Regions from separate parts of the Kribbella sp. NPDC055071 genome, predicted to be linked through region 1. Evidence: riboswitches for the same ligand, from Rfam matches in the RefSeq annotation. Region 1 holds a riboswitch; the other holds the start of a gene.

The links. A riboswitch is a leader RNA that binds a small molecule or an ion and turns the genes downstream of it on or off. The one in region 1 is predicted to bind thiamine pyrophosphate.
Region 2: another riboswitch for thiamine pyrophosphate. It lies ahead of ACWF4Z_RS31495 (purine-cytosine permease family protein); the one in region 1 lies ahead of thiS (sulfur carrier protein ThiS).

What each region holds. Positions count from the first base shown of each region.
Region 1 covers NZ_JBSGUS010000050.1:3,791-13,776, forward strand. Annotated here, with positions in the region: gene ACWF4Z_RS37765 (FAD-binding oxidoreductase) at 1-572, opposite strand, end outside; gene pdxR (MocR-like pyridoxine biosynthesis transcription factor PdxR) at 648-2,060, shown strand; gene ACWF4Z_RS37775 (GNAT family N-acetyltransferase) at 2,135-2,878, shown strand; gene ACWF4Z_RS37780 (MBL fold metallo-hydrolase) at 2,868-3,779, opposite strand; gene ACWF4Z_RS37785 (LysR family transcriptional regulator) at 3,918-4,799, shown strand; gene ACWF4Z_RS37790 (serine hydrolase) at 4,796-5,668, shown strand; gene ACWF4Z_RS37795 (RidA family protein) at 5,671-6,060, opposite strand; gene ACWF4Z_RS37800 (thiazole synthase) at 6,070-6,843, opposite strand; gene thiS (sulfur carrier protein ThiS) at 6,845-7,051, opposite strand; TPP riboswitch at 7,042-7,152, opposite strand; gene ACWF4Z_RS37810 (DUF5937 family protein) at 7,160-7,966, opposite strand; gene ACWF4Z_RS37815 (G5 domain-containing protein) at 8,341-8,994, opposite strand; gene ACWF4Z_RS37820 (hypothetical protein) at 9,142-9,774, opposite strand; tRNA gene ACWF4Z_RS37825 (tRNA-Lys) at 9,892-9,964, shown strand.
Region 2 covers NZ_JBSGUS010000023.1:108,605-118,590, forward strand. Annotated here, with positions in the region: gene ACWF4Z_RS31465 (ABC transporter transmembrane domain-containing protein) at 1-1,759, opposite strand, end outside; gene ACWF4Z_RS31470 (MFS transporter) at 1,973-3,394, shown strand; gene ACWF4Z_RS31475 (GTP pyrophosphokinase) at 3,381-4,397, opposite strand; gene ACWF4Z_RS31480 (ATP-binding protein) at 4,547-5,740, shown strand; gene ACWF4Z_RS31485 (hypothetical protein) at 5,813-6,622, shown strand; gene ACWF4Z_RS31490 (alpha/beta fold hydrolase) at 6,619-7,281, shown strand; TPP riboswitch at 7,349-7,465, shown strand; gene ACWF4Z_RS31495 (purine-cytosine permease family protein) at 7,459-8,787, shown strand; gene ACWF4Z_RS31500 (class I SAM-dependent methyltransferase) at 8,815-9,507, shown strand; gene ACWF4Z_RS31505 (methylated-DNA--[protein]-cysteine S-methyltransferase) at 9,698-9,986, opposite strand, start outside.

The sequences.
Region 1 (9,986 bases):
AACCGGAACTCGAACATCGTGACGATCCCGAAATTCCCACCCCCACCGCGCAGAGCCCAGAACAGCTCGGGGTTCTCATCGGCGCTCGCCCGCACCACGGAACCGTCCGCGGTCACCACCTCGTACGACGCCACGTTGTCGCAGGCCAGACCGAATTGCCGTGCCAGCCACCCCATCCCACCGCCGAGCGTGAGCCCGCCGACCCCGGTGTGCGAGACGTTGCCCGCAGTCGTCGCCAGACCGTACTCCTGCGCAGCCTTGTCCAACTCACCGAGCAACGCACCGCCCTGAACCCAGGCCAGCTGCTGTTCCGGATCGACCCGGACCGCGTTCATCGGCGTGAGGTCGATCATCAGCCCACCCTCGGGCACGGCCTGACCGGCGATGTTGTGACCGCCGCAGCGGACCGCGATCTCGAGCCCGCTCGACCGGCCGAACCGGACCGCGTTCACCACGTCCTCGGTGCTCGCACAACGGGCGATCACACTCGGCCGCCGGTCGATCATCGCGTTCCAGACGGTCCGGGCGTCGTCGTAGCCACGGTCGCCGGGGTGCAGCAGCAATGCGGTCATCGGTCTCACTCCTCATTGATCTGGGCTCTGGATCAACCCTGACAGCGCAGCGGTACTCCGATAAGGTCCAGTTGTGTGAGCAGAATCAGGACCAGTTCAGGGACCGGTGAGCTGCTCGTCGAGCTCCGGCGGGATACCGGCGTACCGCTGCATCAGCAGGTGGAGAGCGGAATCCGGACGCGCATCCGGGCCGGGCTGCTGCGCGCGGACACCGTGATGCCATCGACCCGCGCGCTCGCGACCGACCTGGGGCTCTCGCGTGGCGTCGTGGTCGAGGCCTATCAACAGTTGGTCGCCGAGGGGTACCTGGTCAGCCGTGGCGGCGGCTACACGCAGGTCGCCGACATCGCGCTCGTCGAAGCCGCGGCCGTCGCGCAGTCGGTGACCGGCCCGCCGCGGATCGACTTCCGCTACAGCCGGCCCGACGTCTCGCAATTCCCCCGCGCGGCCTGGTTGCGATCCGTCCGCCGTGTCCTGAACGAGACGCCGTACCGCAGCCTGGCCTATCTCGACGGTCGCGGCACCGAAGAGCTGCGTACGGCGCTCGCCGACTACCTCAACCGGGTCCGCGGTACGGCGGCCCGCGCGGAGAACATGCTGATCTGCAACGGGTTCGCCCAGGGATCGCGGCTGATCCTGCAGGTCCTCGCCGAGCAGGGATATCGACGGCTCGCCGTGGAAGACCCGTCCGACAACGATCTCCGCGAGGTGGCGACCAAGGCCGGTCTCGAGGCGGTCGGTGTACCCGTCCTGGAGTCCGGAATCGATGTCGACGCACTCGAGCGGTCCGGGGCGGACGTCGTACTGGTGACGGCGGCGCATCAGTTCCCGACCGGGGCGGTCGCGTCCGCCCAGACGCGGGCAGCGCTGGTGGCCTGGGCTGCGCGCGGCGATCGGCTGGTGATCGAGGACGACTACGACGCGGAGTACCGGTACGACCGGGAGCCGATCGGCGCGATGCAGGGGTTGGCTCCCGATCGCGTGGCTTACGCGGGTACGGCGAGCAAGACGCTGGCCCCTGGATTGCGTCTGGGGTGGCTGATCCTGCCGGCCCGGCTGGTCGAGCCGATGTCGCGCGCGAAGCTGATGGACGATCGCGGGTCGCCGGTGTTCGATCAGTTGGCGTTCGCCGACTTCGTGGCCCGGGGCGAGTTCGATCGGCATCTGCGCCGGATGCGGCCGCGCTACCGGTTGCTGCGGGACACGTTGGTCGAGCGGCTGGGGGCGCGGCTGCCGGAGTTCGAGCCGGTCGGGGTGTCGGCGGGGCTGCACGTGATGGCGTTCTTGCCGCCTGATCTGGCCGAGACGCCACTCGAACGCGCCGCCCGCGAACGCGGGCTGGGGGTCTACGGGCTGGCGCCGTACTGGGTGTCGGGATCGGGGCCGGCCGGGCTGGTCTTCGGGTACGGGTCGCTCAGCCAAAAAGAAGTTGTCGAGGGCATCGATCTGCTCGCGGACGTCATCGGCTCGCTGCGGACAGCGTCCTGACCAGCGGCCCGCGGAGCTATGAATAAATATTCAATGTCTTGCAATCTGATCCGCTGAGTTCTACGCTCGGTGGAGTGATCAGCGCAGCTCGGATGGATTCCCTGATGAACCAAGGCTGGCCTGCCGAGGCCAAGACCGAGCTGGACGGCTGGTTGGTCCGACGCAACGCCGGTGTGACGCTGCGAGCGAATTCGGTGCTGCCTGCGCGGACGCCGTTCGACGTCGGAAAAGCCTTGAATTACGTCGAAAATCTGTACGAATCCCACGGCATCACACCGTCGTTCCAGATCACTCCGGCGGTCCAGCCGTCCGACCTCGATGCCCATCTCGAGGCGCGCGGTTATCAGGTGAAGACGCCGACATTGGTGCAGTACGCCGAGATCTCCGAGGTGCTCGCCAAGCTGCCGACACCGTCGGTCGGGGTGAATATTTCGTCGGCTCCGACCAATGACTGGATGGATCTCTGGTGGAGCATCGACGGGCGGGGTGGTTCGGCTGAGCAGGCGGCGGCCCGGGAGATTCTCGACCGCGGGAACGCTGTGTACGCCGTCGTACCCGAAGGTCGGCCGGCTCGCGGGATCGGGCGGCTCGCCCTGGTCGAGGACACGGCCGGGCTGTACTGCCTCGCCGTCGACGAGCGTTTCCGCCGGCAGGGGATCGCACTCGCGGTGATCCAGGGCTTGTTGCAGAAGGCAACGACACTGGGCGCGCGGTGGGTCTGGCTCTGCGTGCTCGCGGACAACGAGCCGGCCCGGGCCCTCTACGACCGCTTGGGCTTCCGGACCGTCTCGCAGTACCACTACCGCGTCAAAGCGTGACCTTCTGCAGGTGATCCAGTACGACGAACTTCGCGCCGGTCTTCTCGACCGAGGCGCGGAGTGGGGCCAGATCGGTCCACGGGACACCTGGCTCGTCGAGCGGCTTGTCGAAGTCGTCCCAGTGCGTGGCGATGACCGTCTTCACCGGCTTGATGGTTTGCAGTAGCCGATCGGTGATGCCGGGCTCACCGCCGGGGGCCGCGAACGCGACGTCGACCTGAAGGCCGCGCAGCGCGTTCGGGTCGAAGTTCGCCGTACTCAGACTGAGGATGCGCAGGCCGCCGATCGTGATCACGAACGCGAGCGTGCCGCCCTCGACCAGGTCCTCGATCACCCGCGGACGCGGCGGGACCGACTCCAGGTGGTAGCCCGGCCAGGCGTAGGTGTGCCGCTCACCACTGCACGAATGCAGCGACGGGAACACCTCGATCGTGAAACCGCCGAACGGTAGGTATTCGCCGCCGCGAACCGGGGAGAGCAGGTCCGCCGGGGTCCGCATCGCCTTGAGCAGGTTGACGTGGGTCTGCGTACCGAGGACGGTCGCCTGCGTCTTCTTCGCGACGTACGGAACGTCGGCCATGTGGTCGTAGTGCGCGTGGTGGACCAGGATCGCGTCGGCCGTGGTGAGGTGGCGATCGATCACCTCGGGCTTGATCACCAGCTTGGTCTTGGGGTCCGCGCCCTCCGGGGTGAACGTGCCGGTCTTGAAGCGAGTCAGCCACGGATCGGTCAGTACGACGCTGTTGCCGGACTTGAGCTGCCATGCGTGCGTGCCGAACCAGGTGATCTCCACCGGCGTCCGCTGCTGGGTCATTGTTTCGGTTTCTGCTGTGGCGACCTGCTCGCGGGTCGCGGCTCCGATCACACCGGCCGCTCCGACCGCGGCTGCGCCGGTCAACATGCCTCTGCGACTCACCTTCACGCTGTCTTCTCTCGCCGTACCTGAGCCTTCAGTCAAGGTGAAGCGAGCGCGGCATGTCGAATATGCTCTGACGCATGATCCGATTGTCTGGAGATATCGCCGCAGGTCAGCTGGGTCATGCTGACTGAACGGCATCTGCAGATCTTCATCGCGCTCGCCGAGGAGCAACACTTTGGCGATGCGGCCCGGGCTGTCGGTATCACCCAGCCGCCGCTGTCCCAGGGCCTGCGCCGGCTGGAGGCGCTCGTCGGTTCGAAGCTGTTCGAGCGCGGTCAGGGTCGGGTCGAGCTGACCGCGGCCGGGGCCGCCCTGCTTCCGTATGCGCGGCGTGCGCTGACCTCGATCGAGGAGCTGCACCAGGCCGCGATCGGGAGGGATCCGGAAGGCCCGGAGATCCGGCTTGGACTCGCGCCGGAGGTTCCGCCGTCGGCCGGAGCCGCGGTGGCGGCGGCTTGTGGTGCGGTCATCCCGGGGAGCCGGGTGACGGTTGTGTCTGCGCCGACCAGTTCGTTGGTTGGCCAGGTCGGTACGGGGCGGCTGACGGTGGCCGCCGTACTGCATCCGACTGTGCTGGACGGGCTGGAGGCCGGGGCGGTCACGTTGCTGCCGACGTGGGCGCTGGTGCCGACGTCGTTGACTCCGGATGACGGTTCGGAGCTGAAGTTGCGGCGGTTGGGTCGGCTGCCGGTCGCCGTTCGGCCGCGGGCGGAGGCTCCGGCGGCTCGGGATCTCTTCCTGGACACATTGGCGTTGCATCGGCCGGAAGGTGGCACGGTCGTGGTGACGGATGAGCGGGCCGGGCTCGCGATGGCTGCGGCGGGTCAGGCGATCGTGGTGACGGCGGATCCGGCGTTGGCCGCCCCGGGGATCGGGCGGCATCGACTGGTCGACGACCCGCTGCCGGTGCGGCTTCGGCTGGTGTGGTCCCGGACGCGTACGCCGTTCCTCCGGCCGACGGACGTGATGGCGCAGCTGACGGACGCCCTGGTGATCTCATGAATGTGCGGATCAGGGGCGTCTTCGAGGATGCCGGCGTACGGGGTTGGCTGCATGCGGTCTCGCTCGACGATTCCGACGCCACGGTCGAGGTCGATGCGGATGACGTCGTACCGATGGCGTCTGTTTACAAGCTGCCTTTACTGGCTGGGTTCTGCCGGTTGGTGGATCAGGGTGAGGTGGATCCGCGGACGCGGGTGACGTTGGATCCGTCGACGCGGACGGACGGACCGACCGGGTTGGCGCTGTTCGCGGATCCGGTGACGGCGTCGCTGCGGGATCTCGCGCTGTCGATGATGACGGTGTCGGACAATGCCTCGGCGGACGCGTTGCTCGACGTTGTCGGCGTACAGCGGTTGGCCGCGCTGCTCGAGTCTTTCGGTCTGCGACGGACCTCCGTACGGCGGGGAACCGCTTCGCAGCTGCGGTACTTGCAGCGGTTGACCGGTCTGTCGAGTCCGGATGCGGCCCTCGCCGTACTCGCGGACAACGATCAGACCGATCCGGACGGGGTCTACGACGCGGCGAACGCGTCGGCGAGCTGTCCGCGGGACCTGACGCTGCTCTTGCGGCGATTGTGGGCGGGTGAGTTGCTCTCGACCGAGCAGACCTCGTTTGTGCGGGCGACCATGCAGCGACAGGTGTTCCTGCAGAGGTTGGCGTCCGGTTTCCCGCATGACGAGGTGCTCGTCGCGGGGAAGACCGGGACGTACGGCGCTCTGCGGCATGAGGTCGGCGTGGTCACGCTGCCGGGTGGCGCGGCGTTCGCCGTTGCTGTGTTCACTCGCAGCGCTCGGGGTGACTTCCGACAGCCGCGGGTCGACGCTGCCATTGGCGAAGCGGCGCGGATTGCGGTGGATCTGTTGCGCTAGCCTCAGATGATGGCGTCGGCCTCGACCTCGACCAGGGCGTCGGGACTGAACAGCCCGGCGACCTGCAGGGCCATCGAGGCGGGTGGATTGTCGGTGTCGACGTACTCGTCGCGGGCCGCGCGGAGTGCCGGCAGATACGCGATGTCGGTGACGTAGAAGGTCAGCTTCACCACATCGGCGAACGTGGCACCCGCGGCCTTCAGGCAGGCTTCCAGGTTGGCGAACACCTGCCGGGCCTGCGCGGCCGGATCCCCGACTCCGACGAACTTTCCGTCGCTGTCCAGCGCGACCTGCCCGGAGATCGCCACCCACTGACCAGGCCCGGTCACGACATGGCTGTATCCCTTGCCGGCGGCAACACCGTCCGGTTGTGGGTACGAGAACTTGCGCAAAGGTCTTCCTCAGAAGGTCGGTAGGCCGGTGGTAGGGGATGAGGCGTGGGCCGATTGCCACCGTTTCGGGACGCGGCCGGCCAGGCGTGCGTTGCGACCGGCCGAGATCGCGTCGCGCATCGCCGCGGCCATCAGCGCGGGCTTCTCGGCCCGCGTGACCGGGGTGGCGAGCATGACCGCGGAGCAGCCGAGCTCCATGGCCAGCGCCGCGTCACTCGCCGTACCGATGCCTGCGTCAACGATTACCGGGACGTTCGCGGCCTCGACGATCAGCGCGAGGTTGTGCGGATTCCGGATGCCGAGCGCGGAACCGATCGGCGCGGCCAACGGCATCACCGCAGCGCATCCCGCCTGCTCCAGCCGGCGCGCGAGGATCGGGTCGTCGTTGGTGTAGGGGAGGACGGTGAAACCGTCGGCCACCAAGGCATCTACGGCGTCGAGGAGCTCGATCGGGTCCGGCAGGAGCAGGTGGTCGTCGGCGACGACCTCGACCTTGATCAGGTCGGTCTGCAAGGCCTCCCGGGCGAGCTTGGCGGTGAGGACCGCCTCGGCGGCGGTGTGGCAGCCGGCCGTGTTCGGCAGGACGTCGATGCCGTGCTTCGTGAGTACGTCGAGGACCGAGCCCTCGTGGCCCGTGCCCAGCCGACGCATCGCGACCGTGGTCAATTGGGTGCCGGAGGCAATCAATGCCTCCTCCATCACTTCCAGGTTGGCCGAACCGCCGGTCCCCATGATGAGTCGCGACGTGTACGTGCGGCCGCCCAGCTCGAACGGATCATCCATGTCAGCCTCCTTGGACCGCACTGACGATCTCGACCCGATCGCCCGGCTTCAGGGTCGTCTCCGCCCACTCGGCCTTGGTCAGCACATCCTCGTTGATCGCCACCGCGATCCCGGTCTGTCGGTCGGAATACTCCCGCACCAGCTCGGCGACGGAGCGACCCGGGGCGACGTCGGTCGCCGAACCGTTCACCCACACAGGCTCTTGCATCGCTTCCTCCCTACGCCGGAATTACCCGATTCAGGTTCAGCGGTCGGTGACGGTCCGGTCACCCTCTCAGCCCACTCCTGCAAGCTCCCGCGGAGTTTCGACTATAGCTCAGGTCGGATCGGATCCGGTCAGGAGTGCGGCGAGCTCGGTCGGCCGGTAAAGCACTTGTTTACCGGTACGTTCCGGCTCGACCAGACCGGTACGACGCAGCAGTTGAAGGTGCTGGCTCACGGCCGACGGCGTCACCTTCAGCTCGCCGGCCAGGTCGGTCGTGGTGCGCGGATGCGTGAGCAGCGTGAGGATGTGGGCGCGCGGCGTACCGATCAATTGGGCGAGATCCTGTCGTGAGGGCGGTTCGACGACGGACCACAGGTGGGCCTGGCCGCGCGGCGGGTACCCGAGGATGGGCGCGGCGCCGACCTCCATCGGGATCACCGCATGCGGCCCGAACAAGGTCGGCTGCAGGACGAGTCCGCGGCCGTCGACCTTCTCGGTGCGGCTGGGGTCGCTGACCTGGTCGACCTTGAGTAGTCCGTCGCTGTAGGTGATCGCGGGGCCGAGTCCGTTGAGCATCGCGTCGGTGCCGTGTTGGGTCAGGATGTGTCCGCGGTAGCTGATGTCGGCGGTGAGGATCGCGCGCATCCGATCCCAGTACGGCGCCATGACCGCGTCCCAGTACTCGCGGAGTGCGTCGACGACCTTGACGGGGTCCAGATCCTCAGGTCTCGCGTTGTTGACCGCAACGAGTTGGCGGTCGAAGGTTTCGGGGTCGACGTCCGCGATGATCGCCAGTTCGTCCTCGAGTTGCGTCAGGGGCGACGTCGGCCGGGGTGTCAGGAAGTCGGGGCTGCCCATCGTGTCGTTGACCAACCACTTCAGAACCGACCAGTCCAGCTCCTGTAGACGAGGCTGCACTGCCCGAACCCACCGCAACTGCAGCGGAAACCGTCCAGGGTCCCTCAGCGCCCGCAACGACAGAACCATCTCAGCGGCCGGCGAAACCGCAAACCGAACCTCCCCCAGATCCTGCGGCCCCAACACATAAACCAGCACCCGCCCACCCTAGATCGTGCTGCCGATCTCCAGCCCATCACAATCACCCGCGACGACCGGTGCTCACGCTCAGCTGGCGCTGTCCGTGGCGATTGTGATGGCCTGGGGATCCGGCCTAACCCGACTTGCGGATGATGAGTCCGCAGGTTCGTGATTGAGCCGGCCGCGTGCGTGGCGCTGCCGGCTGGATCAGCCTTTGGTTAGGTCAGTCGTCGGCTGGTTCGGTCTGCGGCTGGTCAGTCCTCGCAGCCGATGCCGTCGTGGTCGCGGTCCAGTCCGTAGATGTCGGACCCGATGACCTCGACCGGGCCCGCGACGTACTCCGGACCGTTGCCGCTGCCGCCCGAACAGTCGACGTCGCTGGCGATCGGGACGCAGCCGCTGTAGTTCGGGTCGCAGCCGGACGATTCGGTCTCCTCGACCTGTGTGCCGACGGCTGTCACCTGCGTCGTCGGCTGCTTGGAGACGTCCTGCCGGACCAGGCGCTTCGCCTTCTGTACGCCGTTCACCCACGTGATCTCATAGGTCAGCTTGCGCGTCCCATCGACCCCTGCCGTCCGGATGGTCTTCTCGCCCTTGGGCATCGAGTCGTCCGTCACCGTCTTCTTCTTGAACGGGATCGTGCGGTACTCGAACACCCTCGTCTTGGTCGTGATCGGCTTGACGATCGCCGGCTTGGTCGTCGTGGGCGGTTCGATGGTCGGCGTGGCTGCCGTCGTCGGCGGTGTGGTCGGTGTGGTCGGTGTGGATGTGGGTGTGGAGGTCGGCTTGGTGATGGTGGCGACGCTCGCGGGTGGGTCGGCGACGTCCGTCGTACCGGATGATGGTCCACAGCCTGCCCCGACGACCAGTAGAGCGGCCGATGCGAGCGCAGCACGAATGAAAGGCACAGTTCCCCCCAACCCGCCGTCGGTTCCCCCCGCGGCGGGATTGTCAGCGCCCGGACTTCCCGGGCGAAGTCCGATGCATACCACCGTCACGCTGCGTCACGCGAGAGTTCGGCCGGCTTCTGCGCCGAACCGCGTCGTTTTCGTGACCTACTGGCCCACGCCGGCCAGGACGGCGACCGCGATCCCCGCGAGCAGCCCACCGATCCCCATCACGATCAACGGCACCGAACTGACCGCCGGCTCCGGCACCTGCCGCTGGAACACCGCGAACAACCGCTCCTCAGCCGGCCGCACCTCGCGCAACAACACGGCGGACACGAGTCCGTTCTCCAAGCCGGCATGCCCGGCGCTCACCGCAGCCCGCAGTACGCCGACGACCACCGCCCCCGCCGCCACAATCAGCACCCCGACCAGCGCCACCGTCGTCTGCGCAAGCTCGACCTCCGACGACGGTGAGACAACCCGCTTCACCACGTCGAACCCCCACACTCCGAAGAACCCCAGCACCCCAGCGGCCAGCCCGATACTCCAGCACACCGCCGTCAACGGATTCTGCGTCCGCACCGCCGCCGCAAACGCCCGCGCATCCCCGGCCAGGTCCCCCGCGTCCCGGACCAGTCCCTCGTACGCCGCCAGCGCCTCAGCCCGTGCCTTCAACGTCACCCCGATCACAATCCGATCGGCCAACCCCAACGTCCCCGCCTGCGAAACGATCTCCCGCCAGGCATCCACCACCTCACGATGCCCCTCAACGATCGCCGCCCGCTCAACAACCCCCATCGTCGTACCCCCTAAGCTCCCCTCCCACGGACGGTACGCCGCCAACCCGACCCCGAACACCCATCACCCCCACCCACCCCCCAATCCCCTGGACAAACCTGACACACTGGACCCCAAGGGCCTCTAGCTCAATTGGCAGAGCAGCGGACTTTTAATCCGCGGGTTGTCGGTTCAAGTCCGACGGGGCCTACAAAACCCCAGGTCAGAAGCCT
Region 2 (9,986 bases), on a different contig from region 1:
GCGACTCCTCGAGAGTTGGTTCGTCTTCACGGGTGACGGTCGCGCGGTAGCGCGGGTTGGTGTGCACCAGCTCGTGGTGGGTGCCGACGGCATCGACTCGCCCGTCCGGCACGAACACGACCCGCTCCGCGCGATCGAGCATCAGCGGGCTGGACGTGAACACCACAGTGGTCTTGCCGGCTCGCAGCAGCACCAGACCGTCGGCGATCCGGGCCTCGGTGTGCGCGTCGACCGCACTGGTCGGCTCATCCAGCACCAGCACGGACGGGTCGACGTACAGCGAACGCGCCAACGCCACCCGCTGTCGCTGACCACCGGACAGGGATCGTCCCCGCTCGGTCAGCAGCGCCTGCATCGGATCTGACACACCATCCGGCAGGGTCTGCCGCAGTACGTCGAGAATGTCCGCGCACTGTGCTGCGTCGAGCGCGGTCTCCGGAGAGACCTGACCACTCGCAGGCACGTCGAACAGCTCGCGGACTGTCCCCGACAACAGCACCGGGTCTTTGTCCTGTACGAGCACGACAGTCCGGGCCGAGTCCAGCGGGAGATCGTCCAGTGCCACCCCACCGAGCAACACCGAGGCGTCTTCGGCCTCAGCGGCCGGACTGTGACCGCCCAGCCGGTCAGCCAGTCGGCCGCCAGCATCCGGGTCGCCGCAGACCACTGCGGTGAAGCTGCCGGCCGGGACATGCAGGCCGGAGACCGGGTCATCCAGGTCACCGTCGGGCAGCTGAGCCGCTCCGGTCGCCTTGGTTTCGTCGGTCCGCTGCAGCGACAGCACCCGGGCAGCCCGGCGCGCCGACACCTTCGAGAAGATGAACGCGCTCGCCGTCTCCTCGAACGTCTGCAACGGCACCAGCATGAACGTGACGAACCCGTACGTCGTGACGAGCTCGCCGACCGTGATCCGGCCCGACAGCACCAGCCGGACACCCAGCCACACGATCACGACCAGGAACACGCCGAACATCAACACCTGCATCGCCGAGATCAGCGACCACATCCGGGCGCTCCGGACCGCGCTGGCCCGGTACTCCTGCGAGGCCGTGCGGTAGCGGTCCAGGAACAGTTGCTCACCGCCGATGCCGCGCAGTACGCGCAGCCCGGCAACGGTGTCGGCGGCGAGCTCGGTGGCCCGGCCGCCCTTGGCCCGCTGAACGTCGGCGCGACGCTCGGCGGGACCCATCAGCGGCACGATCGAGAACGCCAGCACCGGAACGGCGACCAGGACCACCAGGCCGAGCTGCGGTTCGTAGAACAGCAGGCCGACGACCACCGCGAAGCAGGTCAGCAGCGCGGCCGTGAACCGGCCGACCACCTCGACGAACCAGCCGATCTTCTCCACGTCGCTGCTGCTCACGGCCACGACCTCACCGGCGGCGATCCGCCGGGTCAGCAGCGAGCCGAGGTCAGCGGCCTTGCGGAACAGCAACTGCTGCAGGCGTGACGCCGTACTGATCCAGTTGGTCACGACCGCCTTGTGGAAGAACGAGTCGGCACCGGCCTTGGCCGCGCCGAACGCGAGCAGCAGCAGACCGGCCAGGATCAGCTTGGGCCAGGACTTGTCGATCGCCGCCTGGACAGCGATACCGACGGCGACCGGCGCAGCGGCGATACCGCCGAAGAAGAGCATCCCCCAGAAGACCGCGACGGCCTGGCCGCGGAGCTGCTGATGCTCCAGCCAGAGGATGAGTCGGAGACCGGACCGGGTGTCGGGCACACCCGGATCGGCGAACGGGACAAGGCGCAAAGACATGACGTCTCACAAGAGGCGTAGAAGGGGTGTGAAGAGGGGCACCTGACCAGGCGAATAGATCAAGCCTAGGCGCCGCCTCCGACACTCCGTCAAACCGTTTTACGCCGGAAGCGCCGGCCTGCGTCCAGGCCGTGTCCAGGCCGTGTCCAGCCCGGGGGAATCGTTTCCCGAGGCGGTAGTACAGTTTTCAAGCGGGCGATCGAGAGGAGACCGGTGGAGGCGCCTACGCGGAGGCGGCGGCTGCTGGTCCTGGCGATCTGCTGCTCGAGCCTGTTCATCGTCGGCCTGGACTCGACGATCGTGAACCTGGCGCTGCCGGCGATCCGGTCCGAGCTGGGCGCCTCGGTGTCGAAGCTGCAGTGGACGATCGACGCGTACACGCTGGTGCTCGCGAGCCTGCTGATGGTCTCCGGCTCGACCGCTGACCGGATCGGCCGCCGGCGGACCTTCCAGGCCGGGCTGCTGATCTTCGGGGCCGGGTCGCTGCTGTGTGGCTTCGCCCCGACCATCGACCTGCTGATCGTGTTCCGGATGGTGCAGGCCATCGGTGGCTCGATGCTGAACCCGGTCGCGATGTCGATCATCACCAACACGTTCACCGATCCGCGGGAGCGCGCCCAGGCGATCGGGGTCTGGGGTGGCGTGGTCGGGCTGAGCCTGGCCGTCGGCCCGGTCGTCGGTGGGGCGCTGGTCGACTCGGTGGGCTGGCGGTTCATCTTCTGGATCAACGTGCCGGTGACGATTGCCGCCGTACTGATGACCGCGTTCTTCGTGTCCGAGTCGCGGGCGGCGGTGCCGCGCCGGATCGACCCGGTGGCGCAGGTCCTCGTCGTACTGCTGCTCGGTGGGCTGACGTACGGGATCATCGAGGGCCGGTCGGCCGGGTGGGGCTCGCCGCTGATCATCGGGTGCTTTGTGCTGTTCGCGGTGGCGCTGGTGTCGTTGGTTCTGTACGAGCGTCGCCGTGCGGAGCCACTGCTGGATCCACGGTTCTTTCGGAGTGCGCCGTTCTCGGGCGCGACTTTGATCGCGGTGTGCGGGTTCTCGGCGCTGTCCGGGTTCTTGTTCCTGAATTCGCTGTATCTGCAGTCGGTGCGTGGGTTCACCGCACTGCATGCCGGTCTGCTCACGTTGCCGATGGCTGCGATGACTGTGGTGTTCGCACCGATCTCAGGCTGGCTCGTCGGCCACCGTGGCCCGCGACTGCCGTTGGTTGTCGCCGGAAGCATGCTCACGGTCGCTGGCCTGTTGCTGTCGCGCCTGGGCAACTCCACGTCGACTGTGATGTTGCTGGTCAGCTATCTGGTCTTCGGACTCGGTTTCGGCATGCTGAACGCGCCGATCACGAACGCCGCGGTTTCCGGCATGCCACGCGCGCAGGCCGGGGTCGCAGCCGCGATCGCGTCGACCAGCCGTCAGGTCGGCGTGTCCCTCGGCGTCGCGATCGCCGGCACGGTCCTCACCGCTCGCCTGGTCGGTCCGTTGGAGACCGGGTTCGTACATGCGGCCCAGCTGAGCTGGTTCATCATCGCGGGATCCGGCGTACTGGTGCTGATCCTCGGACTGATCACGACCAGCGCGTGGGCACGTCGTACCGCATCCTCAGTCGCAGACGATCTCGTCAAAGCTCGATGATGCCGGCTCGGCCGAGGGCTTTCAGGCGGCCGCGGAGGATCTTCTGCCGGCGCTCCTCCTCCGGGAACAGGTCGATGTACGCCGTGCCCTTCGCGGCCAGGAGGTCGTCGTCCAGGCGTCGTACCGTGCCGGCCGGGAAGCGATGGGTCATCGCGGCCTGCACCGCGGACATGTCGATACCGGTCAGGAGCTCGGTGAGCTGCTCCTCGGTACTGATGCCGAGCCGGCCGAGGATGCCGAGGATCCACGCGTAGTGGTTGGTCTTCGCGTGGGGCGCGTCGGGATAACGACGGGTCAGGTACGACGTGAGTGTCGCCGTCGTCAGATCACGGGGGGTCTTGTCCGGCTCGGCCGCGGCGAGCTCGCGGTAGAGCCGGTCGATCTCGGTGAACTCGTTGTCGGCCAACTCCATCAGCGCCGCGGCGAGCAGGAAGCGCCGGTCGAACTCGGGCTTGCGGGCCGGCGGGATGTCCAGCTTGTACCGGATGTCGTGCTCGAACTCGGCCCACGCGTGCTGGACCGCCGTACGCACCTGGATCTCCATCGTCAGGTTCTTCAGTACGGCGTACTCCGGCAACTCGCGGCGATGGGCGTTCAGCCGGACCAGGTAGTGCTTGCTCGCGTACCCGAACACGCCCTGCGCCCGGGTGTGCGCGCCCATGTCCGTGTGCTCGACGATGTCGAACTCCGCCTCGATCACCTCGCAGACCCGGTCCACCGCCTCGACCAGGAACGTGATCACCCGAGCCGCGACCAGGTCGGTGATCTGGTTGAGCGGATCGTCGTACTTGGGCCGAGTGGGGTCGTCGGGGTGCGGTTTGGCCGCCTTGACCAGGAAGGACTCGGGGTCCTTGGCGCGTGCGGTCGCGCTGAGGTAGTTGATGCCTTCCTCGTCGCCGATCAGCTCGTCGATCAGGGACTCCAGCTTGCGGGCACCGCCGACGTACTGCTGATGCACCCGCTCGTACAGCGCTCCGGCCTGCTCGGCCCACTCCACCCGCATGCCGGAACCATAGTGCGCTACCACTCGCTCGTGCTGTCTACCATTTTCTACTCTTTTCACTAGAAAGCTGTAGAGACCGATCGCGACACGCTCTCGCGCCGGCTAGGTCAATCTAAGGAAAACGCTAGACGGGCTCATACAGTGACAGCATGGATCCGATCCGGAATCCCTATGCGCCCGGCGCCGGTCAGCGGCCGCCTGAGCTGGCCGGTCGCGACACCGAGGTGCGGCAGTTCGAGGTGGTGCTCGAGCGCGTCGCCGCGGGCCGGCCCGAGCGGAGTCTGGTGCTGTCCGGACTGCGTGGCGTCGGCAAGACCGTCCTGCTCAACACCTTGCGTAGTCAGGCGATCAAGCGTGCCTGGGGTACCGGGAAGATCGAGGCCCGGCCGGACCAGAGCATCCGGCTGCCGATCGCGCAGGCGCTGCACACCGCCATGCGGGAGCTTGGGCACCGGCATCGCGACGACGACCGGGTCGACGAGTTCAGCGCCGTACTGAAGGCGTTCGCGTTGCGGACCGCTGCGAACGACCGGAAGGGGATCCGGTGGCATCCGCCGCTGGACGTGGCCGCTGCGAAGGGCCGAGCCGACTCCGGTGACCTCGAGATGGATCTGATCGAGCTGTTCGCCGATGCGGCTGATTTGGCCGGCGATCTGTCCGTTGGGGTCGGACTGTTCATCGACGAGATGCAGGACATCAGTGCGGACGACCTGTCCGCGCTGTGCGCCGCTTGTCACGAGATCTCGCAGCAGAGCGCGCCACTGGTCGTTGTGGGTGCCGGTCTGCCGCATCTGCCCGCTGTACTGTCTGCGAGCAAGTCGTACTCCGAGCGGCTCTTCCGCTACATCCGCGTCGACCGGTTGGCGCGGGAGGCGTGTGATCGCGCGCTGATGATCCCCGCGGAGAGCGAGGGCGTCCAGTACGACGAGGAGGCGCTGGACGAGCTGTACGCCCAGACCGACGGCTACCCGTACTTCGTCCAGGCCTTCGCCCACTCCACCTGGGACCACGCGCCGACGTCCCCGATCACCATCAAAGACGTCGCCCTGGCCGCTCCGGAGGCGTCGGCGGAGCTGACCGTCGGCTTCTTCGGTTCGAGGTACGAACGCGCCACCCCCGCCGAACGCGAGTACATGCGAGCCATGGCCGAGCTGGGCATCGGCGTGGACGACGGCTCCGTCCCCACCGCCGAAGTAGCCAACACCCTGAGCCGCAAACCCCAGTCCCTCTCCCCAGCCCGAGACGGCCTCATCAAGAAAGGCCTCGTCTTCTCCGCCGAACGAGGCACCGTAGCCTTCACAGTCCCCCACTTCGGCAAGTTCCTCCGCACCCGCACCGCCTGAGCTGCCCTTTCGGGGCGGGTGCTGGGTGGGTAGGGTCGAGGGTCATGGCTGAGTCCGAGGGGAGGTGGAGTGGTGTCGTCGCAGGATTTTCCGACGTATGGCCGGGGGGATGAGCCTGACCAGTCCGGGGACGAGCAGTACTACGCGCGGCCTACGCCGTACGGCGGTGGCACGTATGGCCCGCAGGCGCCGCAAGGTCAACCGGCCCAGGGCCAACCACCTCAACCGGCTCAGCAAGGGCAAGCGCCGGGCCAGTACGGCGGCCCGGGCTACACGCAGCCGCCGGTGTATCGGCAGGGCAGCCCGTACGGCGCTCCGGTGCACCCGCAGCAGCACGAGCTGCCGACGTACGGTCGTGAAGAGCTGGTCGCACCCCGTGACCCGCGCGCCGCTCGAGTCGTCGGACTGGCCACTCTGATCGCGGGGATCTACGGACTGCTGGTCCTGACCATTCAACGGGTCTCACTCCGGGACATCTCCCAGGCGCCCGGCTCACCGCTCAACCACCCGCTCCGCACCGACGTGATCGACGCGATCGGCCAGCTGCTGCTCGTGGTGGTCGGCTTGGCCGCGCTGGCGATGTGGATCCGCGACGTGCTCGCACGCCGCAAGGCCGGTCGCCAACCCGATCCGATCGAGCTCGGTGGCCTGCTGCTGGTTGCGGTCTCCGTGATCCCGATCCTGATCTGGCTGATCATGGTCCTGACCACCGGCCTGGGTGCGATCGACGGCTCGGTCGACCGGTTGCCCACGGCGTACGGCTGGGGTGGTCTCGGCCTGCTGATCCTCGCCGCCGGCCTGGCGCTCGGGTGGCGTGAGCTGAAGCCCGAGGTGCGCAACCCGATCGTCCAAGGTCCGCCGGCCAAAGCGCCCTGGGAGTGAACGCACCCGTCGTCCTGGTCCCAGGCCTCGGCCTCGGGCCGGAGTCCTACGCCAAGACGGTCGAGCACCTGACCACGCCGTACCAGGTCCTCACGTTGCCCGGGTACGGCGAACCAGCAGGCGACCGCGAGGATCTCCACCCGCGCGCGCTGGGCGTCGCACTCGCGGACAAGATCCGGGAGCGGTCCGTCCTGGTAGGTCACTCGGCCAGCTGCCAGGTCGTGGTCGAGACCGCGGTCACCCACCCCGAACTGGTCCACGCGCTCGTACTCGCGGCTCCGACCGGAGACGTGCGGATGTCGAGCTGGGTGGATCGCGCGGTCCGGTTCGTGGGCTCCGCCGTACCGGAGTCGCCGAGGCTGATCCGGGTAGTCACCCCGCAGTACGCCCGTACGACGTTCTCCACGATCGCGCGGGCCGCAGAAGCCGCCAGACACCACGACCTGGCCGCTGTGATCACTCAGGTGAAGGCACCGGTGGTCATCGTGCGCTGCAAGCACGACCTGATCTCACCGGCCGACTGGGTCCAACGACTCGCGGAGCTGAGCCACGGCGAGGCCAGAACGCTCGAAACCGGCTCACACATGCCAGTGCTCACCAACGGGCCCGAGGTCGCCGCTCTCATCCAACGAGCCGCCGCCGCGCCGGAATCCGAGTAGCCGCCGCGCCGGAAACCGAGTAGCCGCCGCCCGCATCCGGCGGAAGAGCTACTGTTGACGCGGCAAACAAAACCTCAGCGGGAGCTCGCACCGATCTGCGCGGGCTGAGAGGGCGACAGCAGGGTCGCCGACCGCCTGAACCTGACCGGGTAATGCCGGCGTAGGGAGCGGGTCATCGTGACCAGTACTGCTGTTCGTCCTGCGAGGCAAACCGAGGCTCCGCTCGTTCTGACCACCGATGCGCCCCGAACGCTCGGGTTCCTGGACCAGTTCACCCTCTGGGGCAACTTCGGCATCTCACTGTTCGGCCCGGTCACCGGCGCTCTCGTGGCCGCGTACACCGGCTCACTGTGGCAGGGACTGCTCGCAGTCGTCGTCGGCTGCGGTATCGGCGCCCTAGTGCTCGGTGGCGCCGCTGTCTTCGGTTCACAGACCGGTGCGCCCGCGATGGCGAGTCTCCGCGGCCTCTTCGGCCGCAAGGGTTCCATAGCGCCGACAGTGCTCAACATCGCCCAGAACGTCGGCTGGGCCACCATGGAGATCATCGTCATCTCCCAGGCCGCGGTTGCGGTGACGAGCGAGCGTTGGCGCTGGCTGTTCGTCGTACTTGCCGGTGTGATCGCCACGGCCATGGCGGTCCGTCCGCTCGGCAGCGTGAAGGTGCTGCGGAAGTTCATGGTCTGGCTGGTGCTGATCGCGTCGATCTACCTGTTCGTACAGGTCCTCAGCAAGCCAGTCCACGCACTACCGCAGGACAGCGTGTTCGGCTTCTGGCCGGCCGTGGACCTGGCCGCCGCCGGTGTGGTCTCGTTCGCGCCACTCGCCGCGGACTACACCAGGCACTCACGCACCAACAAGGCCGCGTTCGCCGGTTCGTCCCTCGGCTACGGCCTGGCCGCTATCGGGTACTACGCCTTGGGCGTGTTCGCAGTCGCGACCCTGCAGACGAACAGCGAGGACGTCATCACCGCACTGGTCACCCTGCCGGCCGGTGCGATCGCGCTGTTCGTGTTGCTGGTGGACGAGGTCGATGAGGCCTACGCGAACGTCTACTCGACCACGATGGCCGCGCACAACCTGATCGGCCACATCGACCGGCGCTGGATCTCCGTCGCGATCGGCGTGATCGCCACCGGTATCGCGCTGATGGTTGACCTGGGCAACTACACGCAGTTCCTGTACCTGATCGGCTCGGTCTTCATCCCGCTGTTCGCGGTCGCGATCGCCGACTTCTTCGTGGTGAGCAAGATGCAGTGGGATGTCTCCAGTACGGCGAAGTTCCGCTGGCAACCCACGGTCGCCTGGCTGATCGGCTTCGTCGCGTACCAGCTGGTCAACCCGGGCACCGTGGCCGGGTGGTCGCCGTTCTGGACCGACGTCCAGCAGCGGGTGTTCAACCATCACCCGGTGCCGGGATGGCTCGGAGCGACGTACACCTCGATCGTCGTCTCGATGGTCGCCGCGGTCGTGCTGGGCAAGCTCAGGCGCCGGCCGCTGGACAACTGACCCGGAGCACCCGGGATACTGGCGATCATGCTGAACTCCGCACTGCGCAGTCGGGCCGAGTACGCGGAACTCGGGGTCGACGGACTGATCTCGCGGACGACACCCGAGCGGGACGCGGCGATCATCACCGCCGTCGAGGAGCTGCTGGAGGGGCGTGAGTCGGTCCTCGACCTGTGCTGTGGGTACGGCCGGATCGCGTTGCCGCTGCGCCGGGCCGGCAAGGTCGTCCGTGGGCTGGACATCTCGCCGAACCTGATCGAGGCGGGTAAGGCCAAGGCGGACGAGGAAGACCTCAAGATCGACTGGGCGATCGGCTCGATGACGGACCTGCCGTACCGCTGGGACGCCTTCGACGCGGTGATCTGCCTGTGGACCGCGTTCCACGAGCTGTTCGCCGAGGACGAGCAGATCTCCACGATCTGCGAGATCTCCCGGGTGCTGAAGCCGGGCGGGATCGCGATCATCGAGGGCCCGGCCTGGGGACCGGCGACCGCGGCCGAGATCGCCAACGGGATGCGGCAGGGGCCCGAGCACCGGATCGTCACCACCGACTTCAGCGACAACCGCAGCGGCGTGCACTTCATCCACGACGAGGTCAGCTACGGCCGCCTCTGCGCCGCCGCCGGCATCGAGAACTACAAGGTCTACAAGCGCGAGTGGGGCGGCCGCCGCCGTCTGATCCTGGAGATCCACCAGCCCGGCCCGACCGGATCTGACTGACGCGTCAGTTTCTCGACCTGAATTCTTTTCCGAAACAATCTCACTGGCGCATTTGTCGCGCCGGAGGCCGAAAACAAGAAGCAGATCCCCACTCCACATTGGGGACCTGCTCCTCGTTTCGAGGAGTGTAAATCAATTCCCGCGAACTGCCCACTCCACCTCCTTCGCTTCGAATCCGTGGGTAAGAAATTCAGTCCTTTGCTTCAAGGTTCAGCAGGAATCGCTTGGCGTCCAGACCGCCCGCGTACCCGGTGAGCGCACCGCTCGCGCCGATCACCCGATGGCACGGCAGCACGACGCAGACGGGGTTCGCGCCGAGCGCCGTACCGACGGCTCGCGCCGCCTTCGGCTTGTGGATCTCGCCGGCGACAGTCCCGTACGTCGTCGTCCGGCCATAGCTCGTGTGTAATGGCAAATCGTTCAGCACAAGGCGTTGGAAGGGTGTCGCGAGCGCGAGATCCACTTCGAGATCAAACGCT